Regions from separate parts of the Streptomyces sp. NPDC002680 genome, predicted to be linked through region 3. Evidence: riboswitches for the same ligand, from Rfam matches in the RefSeq annotation. Region 3 holds a riboswitch; each other region holds the start of a gene.
What was found. Region 3 has a riboswitch for cobalamin ahead of metE (5-methyltetrahydropteroyltriglutamate--homocysteine S-methyltransferase). Riboswitches for the same ligand answer to the same signal wherever they lie in the genome.
Positions count from the first base shown of each region.

Region 1: it holds a riboswitch for cobalamin, as region 3 does, so the genes downstream of both, ACFYXF_RS38070 (ABC transporter ATP-binding protein) here and metE (5-methyltetrahydropteroyltriglutamate--homocysteine S-methyltransferase) in region 3, are expected to answer to the same signal.
Region 2: it holds a riboswitch for cobalamin, as region 3 does, so the genes downstream of both, ACFYXF_RS50110 (cobalamin biosynthesis protein) here and metE (5-methyltetrahydropteroyltriglutamate--homocysteine S-methyltransferase) in region 3, are expected to answer to the same signal.

Region 1 covers NZ_JBIAQP010000018.1:84,200-91,314, forward strand. Annotated here, with positions in the region: gene ACFYXF_RS38055 (MurR/RpiR family transcriptional regulator) at 1-309, shown strand, start outside; gene ACFYXF_RS38060 (SpoIIE family protein phosphatase) at 316-2,748, opposite strand; gene ACFYXF_RS38065 (SMI1/KNR4 family protein) at 2,851-3,405, opposite strand; partial or broken gene ACFYXF_RS38070 (ABC transporter ATP-binding protein) at 3,482-3,939, opposite strand; cobalamin riboswitch at 3,933-4,115, opposite strand; gene ACFYXF_RS38075 (methylmalonyl-CoA mutase family protein) at 4,204-6,012, shown strand; gene scpA (methylmalonyl-CoA mutase) at 6,012-7,115, shown strand, end outside.
Region 2 covers NZ_JBIAQP010000033.1:68,998-76,112, forward strand. Annotated here, with positions in the region: gene cobN (cobaltochelatase subunit CobN) at 20-3,673, opposite strand; gene ACFYXF_RS50105 (cobyric acid synthase) at 3,670-5,193, opposite strand; gene ACFYXF_RS50110 (cobalamin biosynthesis protein) at 5,190-6,137, opposite strand; cobalamin riboswitch at 6,241-6,384, opposite strand; gene ACFYXF_RS50115 (hypothetical protein) at 6,475-6,696, opposite strand; gene ACFYXF_RS50120 (anion permease) at 6,742-7,115, opposite strand, start outside.
Region 3 covers NZ_JBIAQP010000001.1:415,117-422,231, reverse strand. Annotated here, with positions in the region: gene metE (5-methyltetrahydropteroyltriglutamate--homocysteine S-methyltransferase) at 1-2,217, opposite strand, end outside; cobalamin riboswitch at 2,370-2,593, opposite strand; gene ACFYXF_RS01810 (hypothetical protein) at 2,747-3,001, shown strand; gene ACFYXF_RS01805 (heavy metal translocating P-type ATPase) at 3,001-5,262, shown strand; gene ACFYXF_RS01800 (copper chaperone PCu(A)C) at 5,259-5,783, shown strand; gene ACFYXF_RS01795 (MFS transporter) at 6,024-7,115, shown strand, end outside.

The sequences.
Region 1 (7,115 bases), on a different contig from region 3:
ATCTTCCAGCCGGGGCGGCCGCTGCCGGAGCTGACGGTCCTCGTGGAGCGGGCCCGCGCGGTCGGCGCCAAGGTCGTGTTCGTCACCGACGAGCTGAGCGAGGCCTTCGAGGACCGCGTCGACGCCGTACTGATCGCGCCCGGCACCCCGACCGGGATCACCAACGAGGTCCTGACCGCCCTGATCGTGGCGGACGCGCTGCTGCTTGCGCTGACCGCCCTGGACGAGACGTCGGCGGTCGAGCACTCGCATCAACTCAACGCCCTGCGGGCCCTGTTGCCTGGAGAACAGGGGAACCGCCGCAGCTGAGGAGCGCTACAGGGTGACGCCGTCCCACACGGCGGCGAGACCGGTGTCCGGCACCGGATCGCCGTCGATCGGCTGCTCCGCCCAGATGGTCTTGCCGCTGGGGTGGTACCGGCTGCCCCAGCGTCTGCTGAGCTGGGCGACGAGAAACAGGCCTCGTCCGCCTTCGTCGCCCGCCAGGGCCCGGCGGAGTCGCGGCTGGGTGTTGCTGGAGTCGCGGACCTCGCACACCAGGGTGGTGTCGTCGTGGAAGAGACGCAGACCGACGGTGCCGCCCGCGTACCGCATGGCGTTGGTGACCAGTTCGCTGACGGTCAGTTCCGTGGTGAAGGTGAGGTCGTCGAGCCCCCACTCGGCGAGTCTGCGCGCGACGGCGTTGCGGGCCTCGGCCACCGCCGCCGGATCGTCGGGGAACTGCCAGTCGGCGATGTCCGCCGCCGGAAGCAGCCGGGGGCGGGCCAGCAGGAGCGCCATGTCGTCGCGGGGCGGCGCCTCGGCGGCGCCGGCCATGACGGCACGGCCGATCTCCTCCAGCGTCCCGTCGCCCCGGCAGAGCGACGCGAGGGTGTCGAGCAGCTCCCGGGTGCCCTGGTCGGTGTCATGGCAGCCCCGTTCCACAAGGCCGTCGGTGTAGAGCGCGAGGGTGCTGCCTGCCTCCAGGGCGACGGTGGTCACCTCGAAGGGCATGCCGCCGACTCCGAGCGGAGGCCCCGGGGACACCTCGACCGGCCGGGCGGTGCCGTCGGGCCCGATCACCGCGGGCGGCGGATGTCCGGCACTGGCGAGGGCGCAGCTGCCGGTGAGCGGGTCGTAGACCGCGTACAGGCAGGTGGCGCCGATGGTGTCCCTGTCCTCGGGATCGGCCTCGTCGGCGAGTTGCTGGACGAGGTCGTCGAGGTGGATGAGGAGTTCCCCCGGCTCCAGTTCGAGGTCGGCGAGCGTACGGATCGCGGTCCGCAGGCGGCCCATGGTCGCCGCGGCGTGCAGTCCGTGGCCGAAGACGTCGCCGACGACGAAGGCCACCCGCAGCGAGGGCAGCGGGATGGCGTCGAACCAGTCGCCGCTGATGTCGGCCCCGCCGCCGGCCGGCACATAGCAGCCCGCCGACTCGGCCGCCGCCGTGCTGGTGGTGGCCCTCGGGAGCAGTCGCTGCTGGAGCGCGACCGCCGCCCGGTGCTCGCGGGTGTACCGGCGGGCGTTGTCCACGCTGAGCGCGGCCCGCGAGGAGATGTCGAACACGAGGTCCGCGTCGTCCTGGTCGAACGGTTCCGGCTGCTCGGTCCGCCAGACGGTCGCGAAGCCCAGCAGCAGACCGCGCGCGTACAGCGGGGACACCACGGCTGAGTGTCCCCGCGCGGGCATCACGGCCCGGATCAGGTCCGGATCGCCGAGGAGGTCGAGCATCTCCTGCCTGGTCGTGTTGTAGACGGTGTCCCCCTGGATGGCGGCCTGCCGCACCTGCGGGACGTCGGGGAAACGCGGGATCACCCCGCCGACGGGAACGAGTTCGGCGGGCCAGGGTCCGGTGGCCGAGGCGACGGCCACCCGGCGCAGCCGCAGCCAGTCGCCGGGTCGGATCACCTTCGACGGCTCCTCGCCCTCGAGCACGGCCTCGGCGATCTCGACCGACGCCATGTCCCCGAGGGCCGGTACCAGTACGTCGGCGATGTCCTGTGCGGTGCGGGTCACGTCCAGCGAGGCGCCGATGCGTGCCGACGCCTCATGGCCGACCTCGGTGCGCCGCCGGGCCCGCCGCTGCTGTGTGCTGTCGGTGAAGAACGCCGCGATCCCGGTCGGCCGGTCGTGACCGTCCGCCAGCCGGAAGGCGGACACGGACACATACCGCTCCCGCCCGGACCCGTCCGGCGCGGACATCCGCTGTTCCCGGGCGAGCAGCGGCACCCCCGTGTCGAGCACCTGCCGCAGCTGGCCCCCGACCTCCTTCACGTCCGCCGGGGAGAGAACGTCTTCGAGGCGATGCCCGGGGCGCACAAGCGGCCAGCCGTGCCCCCCGTCGATGACATTCGTGCGGACGACTCTCAGCTCGGCGTCACAGAGGACGACCCCGAGCAGTGACTGCTCCAGCAGGGCGGTCAGCAGGGACGATCCCTGTTCCTGTGCGCCGTCCTCGCGGCTCGGCGCCAGCAGCAGGACGCGCTGGGAGGACCCGCCCAGGGACACCTCGTCGACGGTGGCCTCGACGGTCCGGCCCGAGGCATGCCGGAACGCGACCCGCCCCGCCGGTACGGCCGGGGAGTCGCCCCGCACCGGTTCGGCGAGCAGTCGCGCCAGTGGCTGCCCGCAGACCTGCTCGGCGGGCCGCCCCAGCAGGTCCGCCGCCGCCCGTGACCACCCCTGGACGATCCCCGCGCTGTCGAGCAGGACGACGGCAGCCTCGTCGGCCGGGATGTCCACGCCGTCGTGCTCGCTCAGGGCTGCCATGCGCACCTCACCTGCGGCGCTGTCTCCCGCGCCGCGCTCCCCTTCATTATGGTGCGCCGCCCTGCGCCACGCCCGGCGCCCGCCAGAGGCCCCTCAGGCGGGTCACCTCCCCTTGCGCCAGTGCTCGAAGCTCGGTTCGGGCGTGAACTCCATGCTGAACGAGGCGAGCTCGCCGACGAGGAGTCTGCGCAGGAACTCGACCATGCCCAAGGGGACGACCTCGCACGTCTGCGAGCCATGACGGGCGAAGAGCAGGACGGGCCACTTGTCGGGGTCCGGATCGCTGGTGAGCCAGCACAGTATGTCGGCGTGGGACGTGTAGCCCCAGGCGAGGATGTGCTCCGGGTCGAGGTCCAGGTCGTCCTGGTCGGCGCCCTCCTCCTCCCAGGCCAGCCGGGCGTTCCCCGTCTCGTCCTCGAAGTCGTCGGGGGAGAACGGGTAGGCGCCCGTGGGAAACGGACCGAGGATTCCGACCTCGCCGATCTCCTCCTCCGATTCGATCCCGCCGACGCCGTACACGGACATGAAGTCCCTGTAGTCCCGGGGGAACCCGGTACCCCACCGCTCCTCGGCCGCCTGCCAGTCGATGTCCTCGCCCGCGCCGGGAGGCGGCGGCAGGAGCTGCCGCAGCGCCTCGATCCCCGTGAGGTCTTCCATGGTGGTCCCCGCCCTTCGATCAGGTCGTTCGAAAGTCTAGGGAGCACCACTGACAACGCCTGGTTCCCGGCTCTCCTCACCCGGGCCGGAGCGTCCCGAGGAACCGCACGTGCGGCCGGTCGCCGGGCTCGTCGCGGCTGACGGCGCCTTCACGCCGTACACGTCGGCGATGAGGTCCTCGGTCAGGACGTCGCCGGGGCTGCCCGTCGCCACCACCCGGCCCTCCTTGAGCACGACGAGTGCGTCGCAGTACATCGCCGCCAGGTTCAGGTCGTGCAGGGCGACGACGGTCGTGACCGGCAGTTCGGCGACCAGGGTCAGGAGGTCCAACTGGTGCTGGATGTCGAGGTGGTTGGTGGGTTCGCCGAGGAGGAGTTCGCGGGGTTCCTGGGCGAGGGCGCGGGCGATCTGGACGCGTTGGCGTTCGCCGCCGGAGAGGGTGTGCCAGAGGCGGGCCGTCCGGTCGGTGAGGCCGGTGCGTTCCAGCGCGGTGTGTACGGCCTTGTCGTCGGCCGGTGTGGCGGGGGTCCAGGCTACGGTCGGCCAGCAGGTCTTCGGACTCGGGGTCACCCGGACGGAGCGCCTTCCCGGATCCTGGTCAGATTCGACCGTCGTCCAGTGGCTCGTGTTGCTCCGCCCGTCACCCTCACCGCTGCGCGTCAGCTCCGGATTCACACCGGATTCCCTTGACTGGCCTCAGGAAATCACCACGTGAGGCCGAGGTCACATTTCGGCCGAGGCCAAGGTCACAGCCTGGCGCTCTGCTGCGGCCGGACCTCTCTGGCCTAGCATCCGGGCATGACAGTCCTGCCCAACGACGGGCTCTCGCTGGCCGCCGAGTTCCCTTCCACGACCCATGAGCAGTGGCAGCGCCTCGTGGAGGGCGTCCTGCGCAAGTCGGGCAAGGAGGTCTCGGGCGCGGCAGCCGAGGCCGCGCTGTCCACCGCGCTGGAGGACGGGATCACCACCCCGCCCCTCTACACGGCGCGCGACGAGTCCCCCGAACCCGGTTTCCCTGGCTTCGCCCCCTTCGTACGCGGCGGGCGGCCCGAGGGGAACACCGTCGGCGGCTGGGACGTACGGCAGCGGCACTCGACCCTCGTCGGCGACGCGGTGCTCGCGGACCTGGAGAACGGCGTCACCTCGCTCTGGCTGACCGTCGGCCCGGACGCGATCCCGGTGTCGTCGCTCGCCCGGGCGCTCGACGGCGTCTATCTCGACCTGGCCCCCGTCGTCCTCGAAGCCGGACAGGAAGTGGAGCCCGCCGCACGGGAGTTGCTGCGGCTGTACGAGGAGCGGGGCGTCGCCAAGGAGACGGCGCGCGGCAATCTCGGCGCCGACCCGCTGGGCCACGAGGCCCGTACGGGTGAGGAGTTGGCCTTCGCGCCGGTCGTCGAGCTGGCGCGGCTGTGCGCCGAGCAGTACCCGGGGCTGCGCGCGCTGACCGTGGACGCGCTGCCGTACCACGAGGCGGGCGGCTCGGCCGCGCAGGAACTGGGCGCGTCCCTGGCCACCGGGGTGGCCTACCTCCGCGAGCTGACCGAGGCCGGGCTGACCGTCGAACAGGCCTGTGGACAGCTGGAGTTCCGGTACGCGGCCACCGCCGACCAGTTCCTGACGATCGCCAAGCTGCGCGCGGCCCGACGGCTGTGGGCGCGGGTCGCCGAGGTGTCCGGGGCGCCGGCGGCCGGGGCCCAGGTGCAGCACGCCGTGACCTCGCCTGTGATGATGTCCCGCCGCGACCCGTGGGTGAACATGCTCCGCACGACGGTCGCCACGCTGGCCGCCGGAGTCGGCGGCGCCGACTCGGTCACCGTGCTCCCCTTCGACCACGCGCTGGGCCTGCCGGACGCGTTCGCGCGCCGGATCGCCCGCAACACGTCGACGATCCTGGTCGAGGAGTCGCATCTGGCCCGGGTGATCGACCCGGCGGGCGGCTCCTGGTACGTGGAGCGGCTCACCGACGAACTCGCCCACGCGGGCTGGGAGTTCTTCCAGTGGATCGAGGGTTCCGGCGGTCAGGGGGCGGCCCTCCGCTCCGGGGCCCTCGGTGAGGCGCTGGCCTCCACCTGGGCGGCCCGTTCCGCCAAGCTGGCCAAACGGCGCGAACCCATCACCGGTGTCAGCGAGTTCCCGAACCTCGCCGAGCGCCTCCCGGACCGCGAGCCCGCGCCCGAACCGCCGTCCGGAGGACTCCCCCGGGTGCGGCGCGACGAGGCGTACGAGGCGCTGCGCGCCCGCTCCGACGCCCACCTCGCAGCCACCGGGACCCGGCCGCGGGTCTATCTGGCGACCATCGGCCCTGCCGCCGCGCACACCGCACGCACGACCTTCGTCTCGAACCTCTTCCAGGCCGGCGGCATCGAGCCCGTCACCACCGGCACCTTCGAGGAGAGCGGCGCCACCGAGGTCTGCCTCTGCTCCAGCGACACGCTGTACGAGGAGCAGGCGGCGGCCGTGGCGGCGGAACTGAAGGCCGCAGGCGCCTCGCATGTGTTCCTCGCCGGCCGTCCCGGGCAGTACTCGGACGTCGACTCGTACGTCTTCGCGGGCTGCGACGCCGTAGCCGTGCTCTCCGCCACCCTCGACCGCATGGGAGCGTCCTGATGGGAATCCCCGACTTCTCCGGAATCGAACTGGGGACCCCGACCGCCGGTACCGGCGCCACCGACTGGCGTACGGCCGTGAAGGCGGCCACCGGCTCGGACGAGACCTTCTGGGAGACCCCGGAGGGCATCGCGGTCAAGCCGCTCTACACGGGAAGCGACCTGGAGGGCCTGGACTTCCTGGAGACGTACCCGGGTGCCGCCCCGTACCTGCGTGGCCCGTACCCGACGATGTACGTCAACCAGCCCTGGACGATCCGCCAGTACGCGGGTTTCTCCACCGCCGAGGAGTCCAACGCCTTCTACCGCCGCAACCTCGCGGCCGGCCAGAAGGGCCTGTCGGTCGCCTTCGACCTGCCCACGCACCGGGGGTACGACAGCGACCACCCGCGCGTGACCGGTGACGTCGGCATGGCGGGCGTGGCCATCGACTCGATCTACGACATGCGGCAACTCTTCGACGGCATCCCGCTCGACAAGATGACCGTGTCGATGACCATGAACGGGGCTGTCCTGCCCGTTCTCGCGCTCTACATCGTGGCGGCGGAGGAACAGGGCGTACCGCCCGAGAAGTTGGCCGGGACCATCCAGAACGACATCCTCAAGGAGTTCATGGTCCGCAACACCTACATCTATCCGCCGAAGCCGTCGATGCGGATCATCTCCGACATCTTCGCGTACACCTCGCAGCGGATGCCCCGCTACAACTCCATCTCGATCTCCGGCTATCACATCCAGGAGGCGGGTGCGACGGCCGATCTGGAGCTGGCGTACACGCTCGCGGACGGGGTGGAGTACATCCGGGCGGGGCGGGACGCGGGGATGGACGTCGACGCGTTCGCGCCCCGGCTGTCCTTCTTCTGGGCGATCGGCATGAACTTCTTCATGGAGATCGCGAAGATGCGCGCGGCGCGGCTCCTTTGGGCCAGGCTGGTCAAGCAGTTCGACCCGCAGAACGCCAAGTCCCTCTCCCTGCGCACCCATTCGCAGACCTCCGGCTGGTCGCTCACCGCGCAGGACGTGTTCAACAACGTGACGCGTACGGCCGTGGAGGCGATGGCCGCGACCCAGGGCCACACCCAGTCGCTCCACACCAACGCCCTC
Region 2 (7,115 bases), on a different contig from region 3:
GCGGGGATCTTCTGGGGGATCATGCGTCCCCCTCCAGATCGCCCTCAAGTTCGAGGTAGGTCGTCCGGAGCCGGTCCAAGGTCTCTTGGTCCGGCTCCGCCCACAGTCCTCGGTCCGCTGCCTCCAGCAGCCTCTCCGTGATGCCGCGCAAGGCCCACGGGTTGGACTGCCGCATGAACTCCTGGTTCTCCGGCGAGAACACGTACTCGGACGCCAGCTTTTCGTACATCCAGTCGTCGACCACACCTGCGGTCGCGTCGTACCCGAACAGGTAGTCCACGGTCGCAGCCATCTCGAAGGCACCCTTGTAGCCGTGCCTTCTCATGGCACTCATCCACCGCGGGTTGACCACCCGCGCCCGGAACACCCGGTGAGTCTCCTCGCCCAATGTCCGCGTTTTCACCTGGTCGGGAGTCGCCGAGTCACCGACGTACGCCTCGGGGGAGGCCCCCGTCAAATGCCGCACCATCGCGACCATGCCGCCGTGGTACTGGAAGTAGTCGTCCGCGTCGACAAGATCATGCTCGCGCGTGTCGACATTTTTCGCCGCGACTGCAATCCGCCGAAACGCCGTCTCCATGTCCCCCCGAGCAGCCCGCCCATCCAGCCCCCGCCCATAGGCGTAACCGCCCCACACGGCGTACACCTCGGCGAGGTCCGCGTCGCTCCTCCAGTTCCGCGCGTCGATCAACGGCAGCAACCCAGCCCCATAAGCCCCCGGCTTCGACCCGAAGATCCGAGCCGTGGCCCGACGCCGATCCCCATGCTCGGCGGCATCCGCATCCACGTGCGCCCGCACATAGTTGGACTCGGCCGGCTCCTCCAACTCCGCAACCGCCCGCACCGCGTCGTCGATGAGTCCCACCACATGCGGGAACGCGTCCCGGAAGAACCCGGAGATGCGGACCGTGACGTCGATCCGAGGCCGCCCCAACTCCTCGACCGGCACCACCTCGAACCCGGTCACCCGCCGCGACGCGTCGTCCCACACCGGACGGCAGCCCAGCAGCGCCAGGATCTCGGCGATGTCGTCGCCCTGGGTCCGCATGGCCGACGTACCCCAGACCGTCAGGCCGACGGACTTCGGGTACTCGCCGTTGTCGGTCAGATACCGCTGCACGAGCGAGTCGGCGAGCGCCTGCCCGACCTCCCAACTCAGCCTGGACGGAATGGCCTTGGGGTCGACGGAGTAGAAGTTGCGGCCGGTCGGCAGGACGTTGACCAGGCCGCGTGTGGGTGAACCCGACGGTCCCGCCGGGACGTAACCCCCGTCAAGTGCCTTGAGGATGTGGGTGATCTCGTCCGTCGTACGGGCCAGCCGAGGCACCACCTCACGGCACGCAAACTCCAACACCGCGACGGCGTCCGGCAGTTCGAGACCGAGTACGTCACGCACAAGGGCGGGAACAGTCTCCGCCTCCCACGCGCGCTCCTCCATGCCCTCCGCGAGCCGTCGGCACAGCTGCTCCAGCAGATCGATCGCGTCGGCGGCCGAACGAGCCGGCCCCTCCACCAGATCCGTCAGCTCGACCGGCAGCTTCACCGGAGCCCCCGGCTCGGCCAGCAACTCCTTCTCCACCAGCCCGAAATGAACCGCGAGCGCGGCCCGCAGCCCCGGCAGGGCATTCGCCTGACCACCCCACACCTGCGAGGCGCGCAGCACCGCCAGCACCAGGTTCACCCGCGCCTCGTCGACCGGCCCACCACCCAGGATGTGCAGACCGTCCCGGATCTGTACGTCCTTGATCTCGCACAGATAGCCGTCGATGTGCATGACGAACTCGTCGAACGCCTCGTCGTCCGGCTGGTCGTCGACGTGCAGGTCGTGGTGCAGTTCGGCCGCCTTGACCAGCGTCCAGATCTGCGCGCGTACCGCCGGCGCCTTCGTCGGGTCCAGGTCGGAGACGAGCGCGTACTCGTCGAGGAGCTGCTCCAGCTTCGCCAGGTCGCCGTACGTGTCCGCGCGGGCCATCGGCGGTACGAGGTGGTCGACGACGGTGGCGTGCCCGCGCCGTTTGGCCTGGGTGCCCTCGCCGGGGTCGTTGACGATGAACGGGTAGACGAGGGGGAGTTCACCGAGCACGGCGTCAGGACCGCACCCGCGACTCAGACCGAGTCCCTTGCCGGGCAGCCACTCCATCGTCCCGTGCTTGCCCATGTGGACGACCGCGTCCGCGCCGAAGGAATTCTCCAGCCACCTGTAGGTCGCCATGTAGTGGTGGGAGGGCGGCATGTCGGGATCGTGGTAGATCGCGATCGGGTTCTCGCCGAAGCCGCGCGGCGGCTGGATCAGCACGACGACGTTCCCGAACTGGAGGGAGGCCAGGACGATGTCGTCCCCGTCGACGTACAGGGAGCCGGGCGGCTCGCCCCACGCCTCCAGCATCCCGTTCCGCAAGTCGCCGTCCAGCTTGTCGAACCACGCCTGATAGTCGGCGAGCGGCACACGCGCGGGCGCGGCGGCCAACTGCTCCTCCGTCAGCCATTCGACGTCGTGGCCACCGGCGTTGATGAGCCGGTGGATCAACTCGTCACCGTTGTCGGGGTGTCCCTCGACGACGTACCCGGCGTCCCGCAGCGCGTCCAGCACCCGTACCGCCGAGGCGGGCGTGTCCAGGCCCACCGCGTTGCCGACACGCGAGTGCTTGGTCGGGTAGGCGGTGAAGACGAGGGCGAGCTTCTTGTCGGCGTTCGGCTTGTGCCTCAACTGGGCGTGCCGTACGGCGATTCCGGCGACGCGGGCGGCCCGCTCGGGGTCGGCGACGTACACCGGGACTCCGTCGGGACCGTCCTCCTTGAAGGAGAACGGCACGGTGATCAGCCGCCCGTCGAACTCGGGGATCGCGACCTGCATCGCCGCGTCCATGGGGGAGAGGGCGGCGTCGGAGCCGTCCCACGTCGCCTTGGACGACGTAAGACAAAGCCCTTGCAGCACAGGCACGTCGAGGTCGGCGAGCGCCCCGATGTCCCAGGCCTCCTCGTCACCACCGGCCGAGGCCTCGGAGGCGTGGGTACCGCCGGCGGCGAGGACGGTGGCGATCAGGGCGTCGGCCCCGGCGAGCAGCTCGTACAGTCCCGCGTCGGCCCCGCGCAGTGAACCGCAGTACACGGGAAGGGCGTTGACGCCCCGCGCCTCGATCGCCTCGCACAGGGTGTCGACGAACCCGGTGTTGCCGCTCAGCTCGTGGGCCCGGTAGAAGAGCACGCCGACGGTAGGACGGCCGCTCTCCTGCCCATACGAACCGTGCACCCCGTACTCGGGCATCTTCTGCGGCTCGACGAACCCCTCACCGGTCAGCAGCACGGTGTCGGACAGGAACCGTGCCATTTCCACCAGGTTGTCGGGCCCGCCCTCGACGAGATACCGCAGCGCCTCCGCCACGACCCCCGCGGGCACCGACGACTCGGCCATCAACTCGGCGTCGGGCACGGCCTCCCCGCCGAGCAGCACGGTCGGTACACCGGCGCTCTTCAGGTAGGCGAGCCCGTCCTCCCAGGCCCGCTTCCCGCCCAGCAGCCGTACGACGGCGATGTCCGCGCCCTCGACGAGCGCGGGCAGTTCCTCGGCGACGTCCACGCGGGTCGGATTGCCGATCCGGTACGAGGCACCGGCAGCGGCCCGGGCCGCCAGCAGGTCCGTGTCGGCGGTCGACAACAACAACACTGTGCTCATGCGGGCGCTCCCGGTGGAATGAAAGGCAGTCCTTGTGGCGCGCCCGACTCGATGAGCCGCAAGAGCGCGTCCGTGTCCGCGTGCTGTTCGATGAGATCGCCGAGCAGGTCGAGCTGCTCCTCGCGCAGCCCGGCGAAGGAGGTGTCGGGGGCGGGGACGAAGCGGCGGCCCGCGGCGGCGGCCACTTCGCGCAGGAACGCCCGCCGGAAGCCGTCGGATTCGAGCGACCCGTGCCAGTGCGTACCCCAGACGCTGCCGACCCGGCACCCGTCCAGGAAGGCTTCCCCGCCCAGGACTTCGGCGACCCCGTGATGGATCTCGTACCCCTCGACATCCTCGCCGAGGGCGGTGCCGACGGGCCGGGTGAGGGTCTTCTCGCGGGCGAACCGCACCCGTACGGGCAGCACCCCGAGCCCTTCGACAAGGCCCTGGCGACTCTCCACGTCGTCCTCGATCCGCTCCCCGAGGATCTGGAAACCACCGCAGATGCCGAGCACGGGCCGTCCCTCGGCGGCCCGGCGCACGAGAGCGTCCGCGAGCCCGCGCTGACGCAGCCAGGCCAGCGCCTTCACGGTCCCCCGAGTCCCCGGTACGACGACGAGATCGGCGTCGGCCAGTTCCTCCGGCCGGTCCACGAACCGTACGACGACGCCCGGTTCGGCGGCGAGCGCGTCGACGTCGGTGAAGTTGGACATCAGCGGGATCGCACAGACGGCGACCCGCAACACGTCCTCCCCGACGGGCGGGGAGACGTTGGACTCCCGGACGGTGCCGCGCAGGGAAACCCGAAGCCCGTCCTCTTCATCGATCCCGAGCCCGTGCCGGAAGGGCAGGACGCCGTACGTGGGCCGCCCGGTGAGCCCGAGGAGCATGTCGAGCCCGGGTTCCAGGAGGGTGACATCGCCGCGGAACTTGTTGACGAGGAACCCGGCGACGAGCGCCTGATCCTCGGGGGAGAGGAGAGCGACCGTCCCGAAAAAGGAGGCGAAGACGCCACCCCGGTCGATGTCGCCGACGACAACCACAGGAAGTCGGGCATTGCGCGCGATCCCCATGTTGACGATGTCGGTCCGCCGCAGATTGATCTCGGCCGGACTCCCGGCCCCCTCACAGATCACCGCGTCATACGTGCCCCGCAGTTCGGCAAGGCACTCCAGCACGGTCCCGAGCAGTTGCTGCTGCCGCCCCCCGTGATAGCCGCGCGCACTCATCTCACCCACGGGCTTCCCCATGAGCACGACCTGACTGCTCTGGTCGCTCCCGGGCTTCAGCAGGACGGGATTCATGAGCGCGGTGGGTTCGATACGGCACGCCTGCGCCTGCATGGCCTGCGCCCGCCCGATCTCGGCGCCTTCCCGCGTCACGAACGAATTGAGGGACATGTTCTGAGCCTTGAAGGGCGCGACCTTCACCCCTTGCCGCACGAGCCACCGACAGATCCCGGCGGTGACGACACTCTTCCCGGCATCGGAGGTGGTCCCGGCGACAAGCAGCCCGCCGCCGACAGTTCCGCCACTCATGACGTACGCCCCTTCGCTACGAGCCGTGCGGCGACGACACTGACCCCGAGGGCCAGCCAGGTGACCCGCCGGGACAGCCGTACGGCCCGTTCGACGTCCTGGACGCCGACGGCACGCCCGTACTCCCCGTTGAGCACGGGCCGATGCTCGACCCGCCCCGCGTAGGACAGCGTCCCGCCGAGCCGCACCCCGAGGGCCCCCGCGAAGGAGGCCTCGACGGGCCCGGCGTTGGGACTGGGATGGCTGCGTGCATCGGCACGCCAGGACCGGACGGCCCCGCGCGGATCACCACCGGCGGCAGCGGCGAGTACGGCGGTCAGCCGCGCCCCCGGCCACCCGGCGAGGTCGTCGAGCCGGGCGGAGGCCCATCCGTACCGCCGATACCGCGGAGACTTGTGCCCGACCATGGCATCGAGGGTGTTGACGGCCCGGAACCCGACGAGCCCCGGCACCCCACCCACAGCCCCCCACACAAGGGCCCCCACAACGGCGTCGGAGGTGTTCTCGGCGACGGACTCGACGACGGCCCGGGCGATCCCGTCGGAGTCGAGGGCCTGCGGATCGCGCCCGCAGAGATGGGGCAGCCGCTCCCGGGCCCCGTCGACATCCCCGGCCTCCAACGACCGCCCGATCGCCCGAGCCTCCCGCCCGAGGGAGGTCCCCCCGACCACGGCCCAGGTGGCGGCGGCGGTGAGCGCGACGGAAGCGGCACGGGACGGACGTACGACGGAACGGGCCCCCGCGGCAAGTGAGACGGCGCCTCCCACACACATGGCGGTGTGCAGCGCCCCCCACCCCCGGTGGTCCCGCCACAGCACCCGTTCGACGGCGCCGGCGGCCTGCCCGAACGCGGCGACCGGATGCCCCCGGCGCGGATCACCGAGAGCCAGATCACCGAGGAGTCCGAGGACGGCGCCGTACGCGAAGACGCGATCGGCACGCACCGGCTCAGCCGGCCGAAGTGGCGGGAGAAACCCTGGTCATGGACCTGGAACGCGAACGGCAGCCGAGCATGGCGATATGTCCTCACTCAGGGTGTCCACGCCCTGGTTCGACGAGACCGGCGGCGAGAGTTCCTGGCTCCCGGGGTTACCTACCCCGGTGACAGTGGCGGGACCGCGCCGGATTCGCACCGGCTTCCTCTTCTGCCGCCGTACATGGCTCCGGCAGTCCACCACGGGCCCGGAACACCCGTCAACTTGCCGTTGACCTGGAAAGGAGGACTGTGCTGAGCCCCACACCGCCGATGGAACGGCGGCGCGGGAACACGCTTTTCGGCCCTCACGCCACGATCAGATAGATCCCGTATGCCACAACTGCCGCACAGGCGGCGAAACATGCGTAAGCCCCCGTGACGGCGAGCCCGGCCGACTCCCCCTGCGTCGCCGCCCGTTCGCGCATCGAGAGTCCGACGATGCCCAGGGTGAACACGCCCACCATGGCCACGGTGATGACGAGGCTGACGCCGAAGACGGAACCGAGGGCGGCCCAGTCGATCTTCATGATGCTTCTTCCTTGCTTCTGACTTGGGGGACCGGGTGCTCGGTGTCAGACGGTGGCGGCCGGGGGAGTCGCCGGGTCGGCGGTGGTGGCCGGGGCGGGGATCGTGGCCGTGAGGTCGGTCGGCACCGTGTGCGCCGGCGGCGTCACCGCGGCGGCCGGATCCTCGGTCCCGTTGACGTTCGTGTGGTCGACCACCTCGCCGCGGCGCGAGACGACCCAGATCGCCGCGCTCGAGGCGATCAGGAAGACCGCCACCAGTGCCGTCCCCCAGTCCCCGAACCCGGTCACCCACTCCGCCACCGCACCCACCAGCGCCGCCGCGGGCAGCGTCAGCCCCCATGCCACGAACATGCGGGTCGCCGTCGACCAGCGGACCACGCCGCCCTTGCGGCCGAGGCCCGCGCCCATCACCGAGCCCG
Region 3 (7,115 bases):
GGGGTTCACCCAGAGGCGCTCGGCGGGAATCGCCTTGAGGCCCGTACGGAGCAGTTCGGCGGCCTCCTCGGTGCTCGGGACGCGCGGGGAGTGGATGTCGTAGACGCCGGGACCGGCCTCGCGCGGATAACCGTGGGCGGCGAGTTCGCGGGCGACCTGCATGTGGGAGCGGGCGGCCTCCAGGCTGATGACGTCGGCGTCCAGGTCGTCGATCGCCTGGACGATGTCGCCGAACTCGGCGTAGCACATGTGCGTGTGGATCTGGGTGTCAGGACGGACCCCGCCGGTGCTCAGCCGGAACGCCTCGGTGGCCCAGGCCAGGTAGGTGGGATGGTCGGCGGCCCGCAGCGGGAGCGTCTCGCGCAGCGCGGGCTCGTCCACCTGGATGACCGAAGTCCCCGCCGCCTCAAGGTCGTCGACCTCGTCGCGCAGGGCGAGGGCGACCTGGCGGGCCGTGTCGCCCAGCGGCTGGTCGTCGCGGACGAAGGACCAGGCCAGCATGGTGACCGGCCCGGTCAGCATGCCCTTGACCGGGCGGGACGTGAGGGACTGGGCGTACGTCGTCCAGCGCACCGTCATCGGATCGGGGCGGGAGATGTCGCCGGCCAGGATCGGCGGGCGGACGTAACGGGTGCCGTAGGACTGCACCCAGCCGTGCCGCGTGGCGAGGTACCCCGTCAGCTGCTCGGCGAAGTACTGGACCATGTCGTTGCGTTCGGGCTCGCCGTGGACGAGGACGTCGATGCCGGTCTTCTCCTGGAAGGCGATCACCTCGCCGATCTCCGTCCTGATGCGATCCTCGTACGCCGCCTCGTCGATCCGGCCCGTCCTCAGGTCGGCGCGGGCGGTGCGCAGTTCGACGGTCTGCGGGAAGGAGCCGATGGTGGTGGTCGGCAGCAACGGCAGGCGCAGGTGCGCGCGTTGGGCGCCGGCGCGCTCGCCGTAGGGCTGGGAGCGGCGGGCGTCGGCGTCCGTGACGGCGGCCGTGCGGGCCCGTACAGCGGGGTCGTGGGTGATGGGCGACGCGGCTCGGGCGGCCAGGTCGGCGCGGTTGGCGGCCAGTTGGGCGGTGATGGCGCCGGTGCCCTGGGCGAGCCCCTTGGCGAGGGTGACGATCTCGGTCGTCTTCTGGCGGGCGAAGGCGAGCCAGCGCAGGATCTGCGGCTCGATGTCGCGTTCGGCGGCGGTGTCGAGGGGGACGTGGAGCAGGGAGCAGGAGGCCGACACGTCGACCCGGTCGGCCAGGCCGAGGAGGGTACCGAGCGTGGAGAGGGACTTCTCCAGGTCGTTGACCCAGATGTTGCGGCCGTTGACGACGCCCGCGACCAGGCGCTTGCCCGGCAGGCCGCCCACCGCCGCGAGCGCGTCCAGGTTGGCGGCGGCCGACTCGGTGAAGTCCAGCGCCAGCCCCTCGACCGGCGCCTTCGCCAGCACCGGCAGCGCGTCGCCGAGGCGGTCGAAGTACGAGGCGACCAGCAGTTTCGGCCGGTCGGTGAGGGCGCCGAGACCGCGGTAGGCGCGGGCGGCGGCGTTCAGCTCGGCCGGGGTGCGGTCCTGGACGAGGGCGGGCTCGTCGAGCTGCGCCCACTCGGCGCCCGCCGCGCGCAGGTCGGCGAGGACCTCGGCGTACACGGGCAGCAGCCGGTCCAGGAGCGTCAGCGGGTCGAAGTCGGCGGCGACGCCGGGCGCGGGCTTCGCCAGCAGCAGATAGGTGACGGGACCCACGAGGACGGGGCGGGCGGTGAGGCCCAGCGCCAGGGCCTCGCCCAGCTCGGCGACCTGCTTGGCCGAGTCGGCGGTGAAGACCGTGTCCGGGCCCAACTCCGGGACCAGATAGTGGTAGTTGGTGTCGAACCACTTGGTCATCTCCAGCGGCGCCACGTCCTGCGTACCCCGCGCCATCGCGAAGTAGCCGTCCAGTGCGTCCGCGTCGACGGCCGCTCGGTGGCGTTCCGGGATCGCCCCGACCATGACGGTCGTGTCCAGGACGTGGTCGTAGTACGAGAAGTCGCCGGTCGGGACCTCGTCGATGCCGACGTCGGCGAGCCGGCGCCAGTTGGCGGCACGCAGATCGGCCGCGGTGGCGCGGAGGGCGTCGGCGCCGGAACGGCCCTTCCAGTAGCCCTCGATGGCCTTCTTCAGTTCCCGGTTCGGGCCCTGACGGGGGTAGCCGTACACGGTGGACCGTGCTGCCGCGGCTGCGGACTTCGCTGTCACGGAAATCTCCTTCGCGAGATATCTCCCTGGGATCCCGGGACGGGACGAGGAGCGCGAAGGGAACGACACACCGGGCGGACGCACGACAGCCGTCCCACCGGATATGTACGCCGACCCGCCCACGAGGTCACCGGGATGTCCGCGCACGAGTGCTTCGTACGCGGGCAACGGGCAGGTCTTCGGACTCGCGAGCACGTCCTCCGTACGGAGGACACCTACTGGCCGTCGCTTCCCAGACCCTGTTCACCGGATCCAGTGCGTATGACGGCGGTCGTTCTCGCTCACCGCTGCGGGGCAGTCCCGGATTCCCACCGGGTTCCCTCTTACGACGCATCCCGCCTGGCGGACGGGGCGAACCAGCTGCACGGGCCAGCCTAAGGGGCAGCGCCCGAGCGCGGTGGATCACGTCCGGCATATGTGACGTGCGCCATACGGCTGCCCCGGAACCCGGCCACCGTCCGGTCCGACTACTCAACCGGTACGACGCGATCCGAGCGACGTCGTACGACGTGACTTGGAGACGCGGTTGATGGACGAGTCCCGGCAATCCTCCTTACCCGGTGCGGGTGCGGTCCTGCGGAGAGCGACGCCCCCGCCCGCACTCTGCGGCTTCCTCCTGCTGCTGGCCCTGATCTTCACGGTGTCCCACGCCGCCGGGACCGCCTCCGGACCCGTCGCGCCCGGTATGCACGACACCGGCACAGGCGCGGGCGGCGGCGGTACCGGCGAGATCGACGACATGGACGACATGGACGAGATGGACATGAGCGGCGGAGGCAACTGATGGGCGCCGAACCCGTGACCGTCCTGATGACCACCGATCTGACCATCGGCGGCATGACCTGTGCGGCCTGTGTCACCCGCGTCGAGAAGAAGCTCGGCAGGCTGGACGGCGTCACGGCCACCGTCAATCTCGCCACCGGGCGGGCCCGGGTGAGCCATCCGGCGGACGTCGGCCCCGACGAACTCGTCGCGACCGTGGAGAAGGCCGGCTACACGGCCGCCCTCCCCGAACCGCCCAGGAAACGGGCGGCCACGGACGACGGCGAGCCCGAGGAGACGACGCGCGAACGGGACCGGCTGGTCGTGACGGCCGTGCTCGCGGTGCCCGTGCTGGTCCTGTCGATGGTGCCCGCGCTCCAGTTCGGCAACTGGCAGTGGCTGTGCTTCGTACTGGCCGCGCCCGTCGCCGTGTGGGGCGCCTGGCCCTTCCACGAGCGGGCGGTACGGGGGCTGCGGCACTCCGCCGCGACCATGGACACCCTGGTCTCGCTGGGCGTCGTGGCGTCCTTCGCCTGGTCGGCGTACGCACTCTTCCTCGGCGGCGCCGGCGACCCCGGCATGCGGATGCCGTTCACACTCGTGCCGTCCGCCTCCGACGGCGTCGCCCACATCTATCTCGAAGCGGCTGTCGGCGTGCCGCTGTTCGTGCTCGCGGGCCGCTTCCTGGAGGCGCGGGCCCGGCACGGCACCGGGGCGGCCCTGCGGTCACTGGCCAGGCTCGCCGCCAAGGAGGTCTCCGTCCGGGAGGGCGACAGCTCCGAACGGCTCCTCCCCATCGAGGAGTTGATGGTCGGTCAGGTCTTCGTCGTGCGGCCGGGAGAGCGGGTCGCCACCGACGGCGAGGTGGCCGAGGGCAGTTCGGCCGTGGACCTGTCCCTGGTCACGGGGGAGAGCGAACCGGTCGAGGTCGGGCCCGGCTCGCCGGTGGTCGGCGGCGCCGTCAACGAGGGCGGGCTGCTGCTCGTACGGGCCACGGCCGTCGGCGCGGACACCCAACTCGCCCGTATCTCCCGGCTGGTGACGGAGGCTCAGGCCGGAAAGGCGCGTGCCCAGCGGCTGGCCGACACGGTGGCCGGTGTCTTCGTGCCCGTCGTGCTGGCGCTGGCCGTGACCGTGCTCGGGTTCTGGCTGGGCGCCGGGGCCGATCCACAGGCGGCGATCACCGCGTGCGTGGCCGTCCTGGTCGTGGCCTGCCCGTGCGCGCTGGGCCTCGCGACCCCGACCGCGCTGATGGCCGCGACCGGCCGGGGCGCCCAGTTGGGTGTCCTCGTCACCGGTCCGCAGGCGCTGGAGGGGCTTCAGCACATCGACGCCGTCGTCCTCGACAAGACCGGCACGCTGACCTCGGGGCACATGACCGTCGCCCGGGTCACGGCCGTACCTGACGGGCTCGGACGCGACGCGGTGCTGCGGCTCGCGGGGGCCGTCGAGCTGGGTTCGGAACACCCGCTCGGCCGGGCCGTCGCCGCGTACGCCCGGCGGGAGTCGGACGGGCAACGGCTGCCGGAGGTGAGTGACTTCAGCGCTCTGCCGGGGCGCGGTGTCCGCGGCCTGGTCGAGGAGCGGCTGGTCGAAGTCCTCGCGCCGGACGACGAGTTGCCCGCCGCGCTCGCCGAAGCGCTGACGGTGGCCGAGGCCGCCGCCCACACACCCGTACTGGTGCGGGTGGACGGTACGGCCGAGGCACTGATCGAGATCGGTGACGTCGTACGGCCCGGCAGCTACCGTGCCGTCGAGCGGTTGCGGCGGCTCGGTGTGCGCCCTGTGCTGGCCACCGGCGACCGCGAGGCGCCCGCCCGTGCCGTCGCCTCCGCCCTGGGCATCGACGAGGTGCATCCCCGCCTCACACCCGAGGAAAAGGCCGAACTCGTCCTGGACCTCCAGGAGCAGGGGTATCGGGTCGCGGTCGTCGGGGACGGTGTGAACGACGCCGCCGCACTGGCCGGCGCCGACCTCGGGATCGCCATGGGGAGCGGTACGGACGTGGCCATCGGAGCCGCCGACGTGACCCTCGTTCGCGGAGACATCGAGGCCCTCGCGGACGCGGTCCGCCTCGCCCGGCGCACGCTGGGCACGATCCGGGTCAACCTCGTGTGGGCCTTCGGCTACAACGTCGTCACCGTGCCGCTCGCCATGGTCGGTCTGCTCAACCCGATGTTCGCCGCGGCGGCCATGTCCGCCAGCTCGGTGCTCGTCGTCGCCAACAGCCTGCGGCTGCGCGCCTGGCAGCCCTCGCCCGCCTCCCGGAGACACACCCCATGAGCGACCGAGCCCCCTGGCGGCCGACGCGCCGCCGACTCACCGACGCCCTGCTCGCCGCGCTCGCGCCCGTCGGCGTGTGCGGTCTCGCCCTCGGCGGTCTGAGCACCTGGACCGCCTACGGCAACGCGGGCACCCCGCCGCGCGTCGCGGTCACCGAGGGCCGGATGTACCTGCCCACCGGTGACACCCCGGAGACGGCGGCCTTCTTCCGGATCGTCAACAGCGGGGGATCGGCCGACCGGCTGCTGAAGGTGACGTCCGCAGGGGTCGGCAAGGGGGCCCTCACCCTCAGCCGCCACCTGATGACCGGCGCGAGCACCGCCTCCGCGGAGACGGTGACCTCGGCCGAGATCCCCGCCGGAGACCGCCTCACCATGTCACCGGACGGCCTCGACGTGATCGTGCCGGTCAAGGCCGGCTGGCAACCCGGTGACCTCGTCTCGTTCACCCTGCACTTCGAGCACAGCCGAGCCGTGAGGGCGCTCGCGGTGGTGGTCCGGCCGGGCGAGGACGGGGCGTAAGCCCGCTCGCCGACCGGTTCCTGTCAAGTGCCGTCGCAGCAAAGGAAATTGGCCCTCGGGGGCGGGAACTCGAACCCACTCGCGTCCGACTACTGCTTCGACAGCGCGTCCCGTCACCGGTCGGCCATTGTGGAAGAGGAAGGTTCTGGACAATGCCCCGAAAATAGCCTCGCCATTGTCGACCTGCGGAATTCCGATACTGGAATTCCGAATTATGTGATCCCGAGGAGGTGATCGATGATGTCCGCGACAGATCCGACAAGGGCCCAGCTCCGAAAGCCGCTCGGTCTTCCGCTGCTCGTTCTGGCGTCGGCGCAGCTGGTCGTCTCGCTCGACTACAACATCGTGTATGTCGCCCTGCCCGACATCGGCGCCGGACTGGGGTTCTCCGACCACGACCTGCAGTGGGTGGTGAGCGCCTATGTCGTCGCCACCGGAGGTTTCCTGCTGCTGGGCGGCCGGGCCGCGGACCTGCTCGGCCGACGCCGGATGTTCGTCCTGGCGGCGCTGCTGTACGCGGGGTCGTCCCTGGTCGGCGGGGTGTCCGAGACGCCCGGAGTCCTGGTCGCCGTCCGGGCGGTGCAGGGCATCGGCGGTTCGCTGCTGTTCCCGGCGACGCTGTCCCTGATCACCACCCTGTACGACGAAGGGCCCGACCGGAACCGGGCGTTGGCGGTGTGGGGCGCTGCCGGAGCCGGTGGGCTCTGCTTCGGGTCCCTGCTCGGCGGGGTCCTGGTGGAGGCGTTCGGCTGGCCGTCCGTGTTCTTCGTCAACGTGCCGATCGCCGGAGTGCTCGCGGTGGCCGGGTGGTTGCTCTTCCCGGCGGACGGACCGTGGGACCGTACGCGGCACTTCGACGTGGCGGGCGCGCTGACCGCGACCGGCGGGCTCACGCTCCTGGTGTTCCTGCTGGTCCAGGCTCCCGCCGAGGGCTGGGGCACACCGGTGGCCCTCACCAGCGCGGGACTGTCCGCCTGCCTGCTGACGCTCTTCGCCGTCGTGGAGCGCCGGTCGCGTGAACCACTCGTACCGGCACGGCTGTTCGCCCACCGGGGCCTGCTGGTGGCGATGGGTGTGACCGCGCTGTTCAGTGCCACGTTCAGCTCGGTGCCGTACTTCCTGACGCTGTACTTCCAGACCGTCCACGGCTACAGCGCGGTCGCGACCGGGCTCGCGTTCCTCGTGCCCGCCGTGGTGGTGGCCGTCGGTACACAGGCCGGCGAACGGGCCGTGTCCGCCTTCGGAGTGCGCCGCATGCTGGTCGGCGGCATGGCGCTGGGCGCCGCCGGCGCCGGAGCGCTGGGGCTGGCGCTCACCTCGGACGGCTCGTAT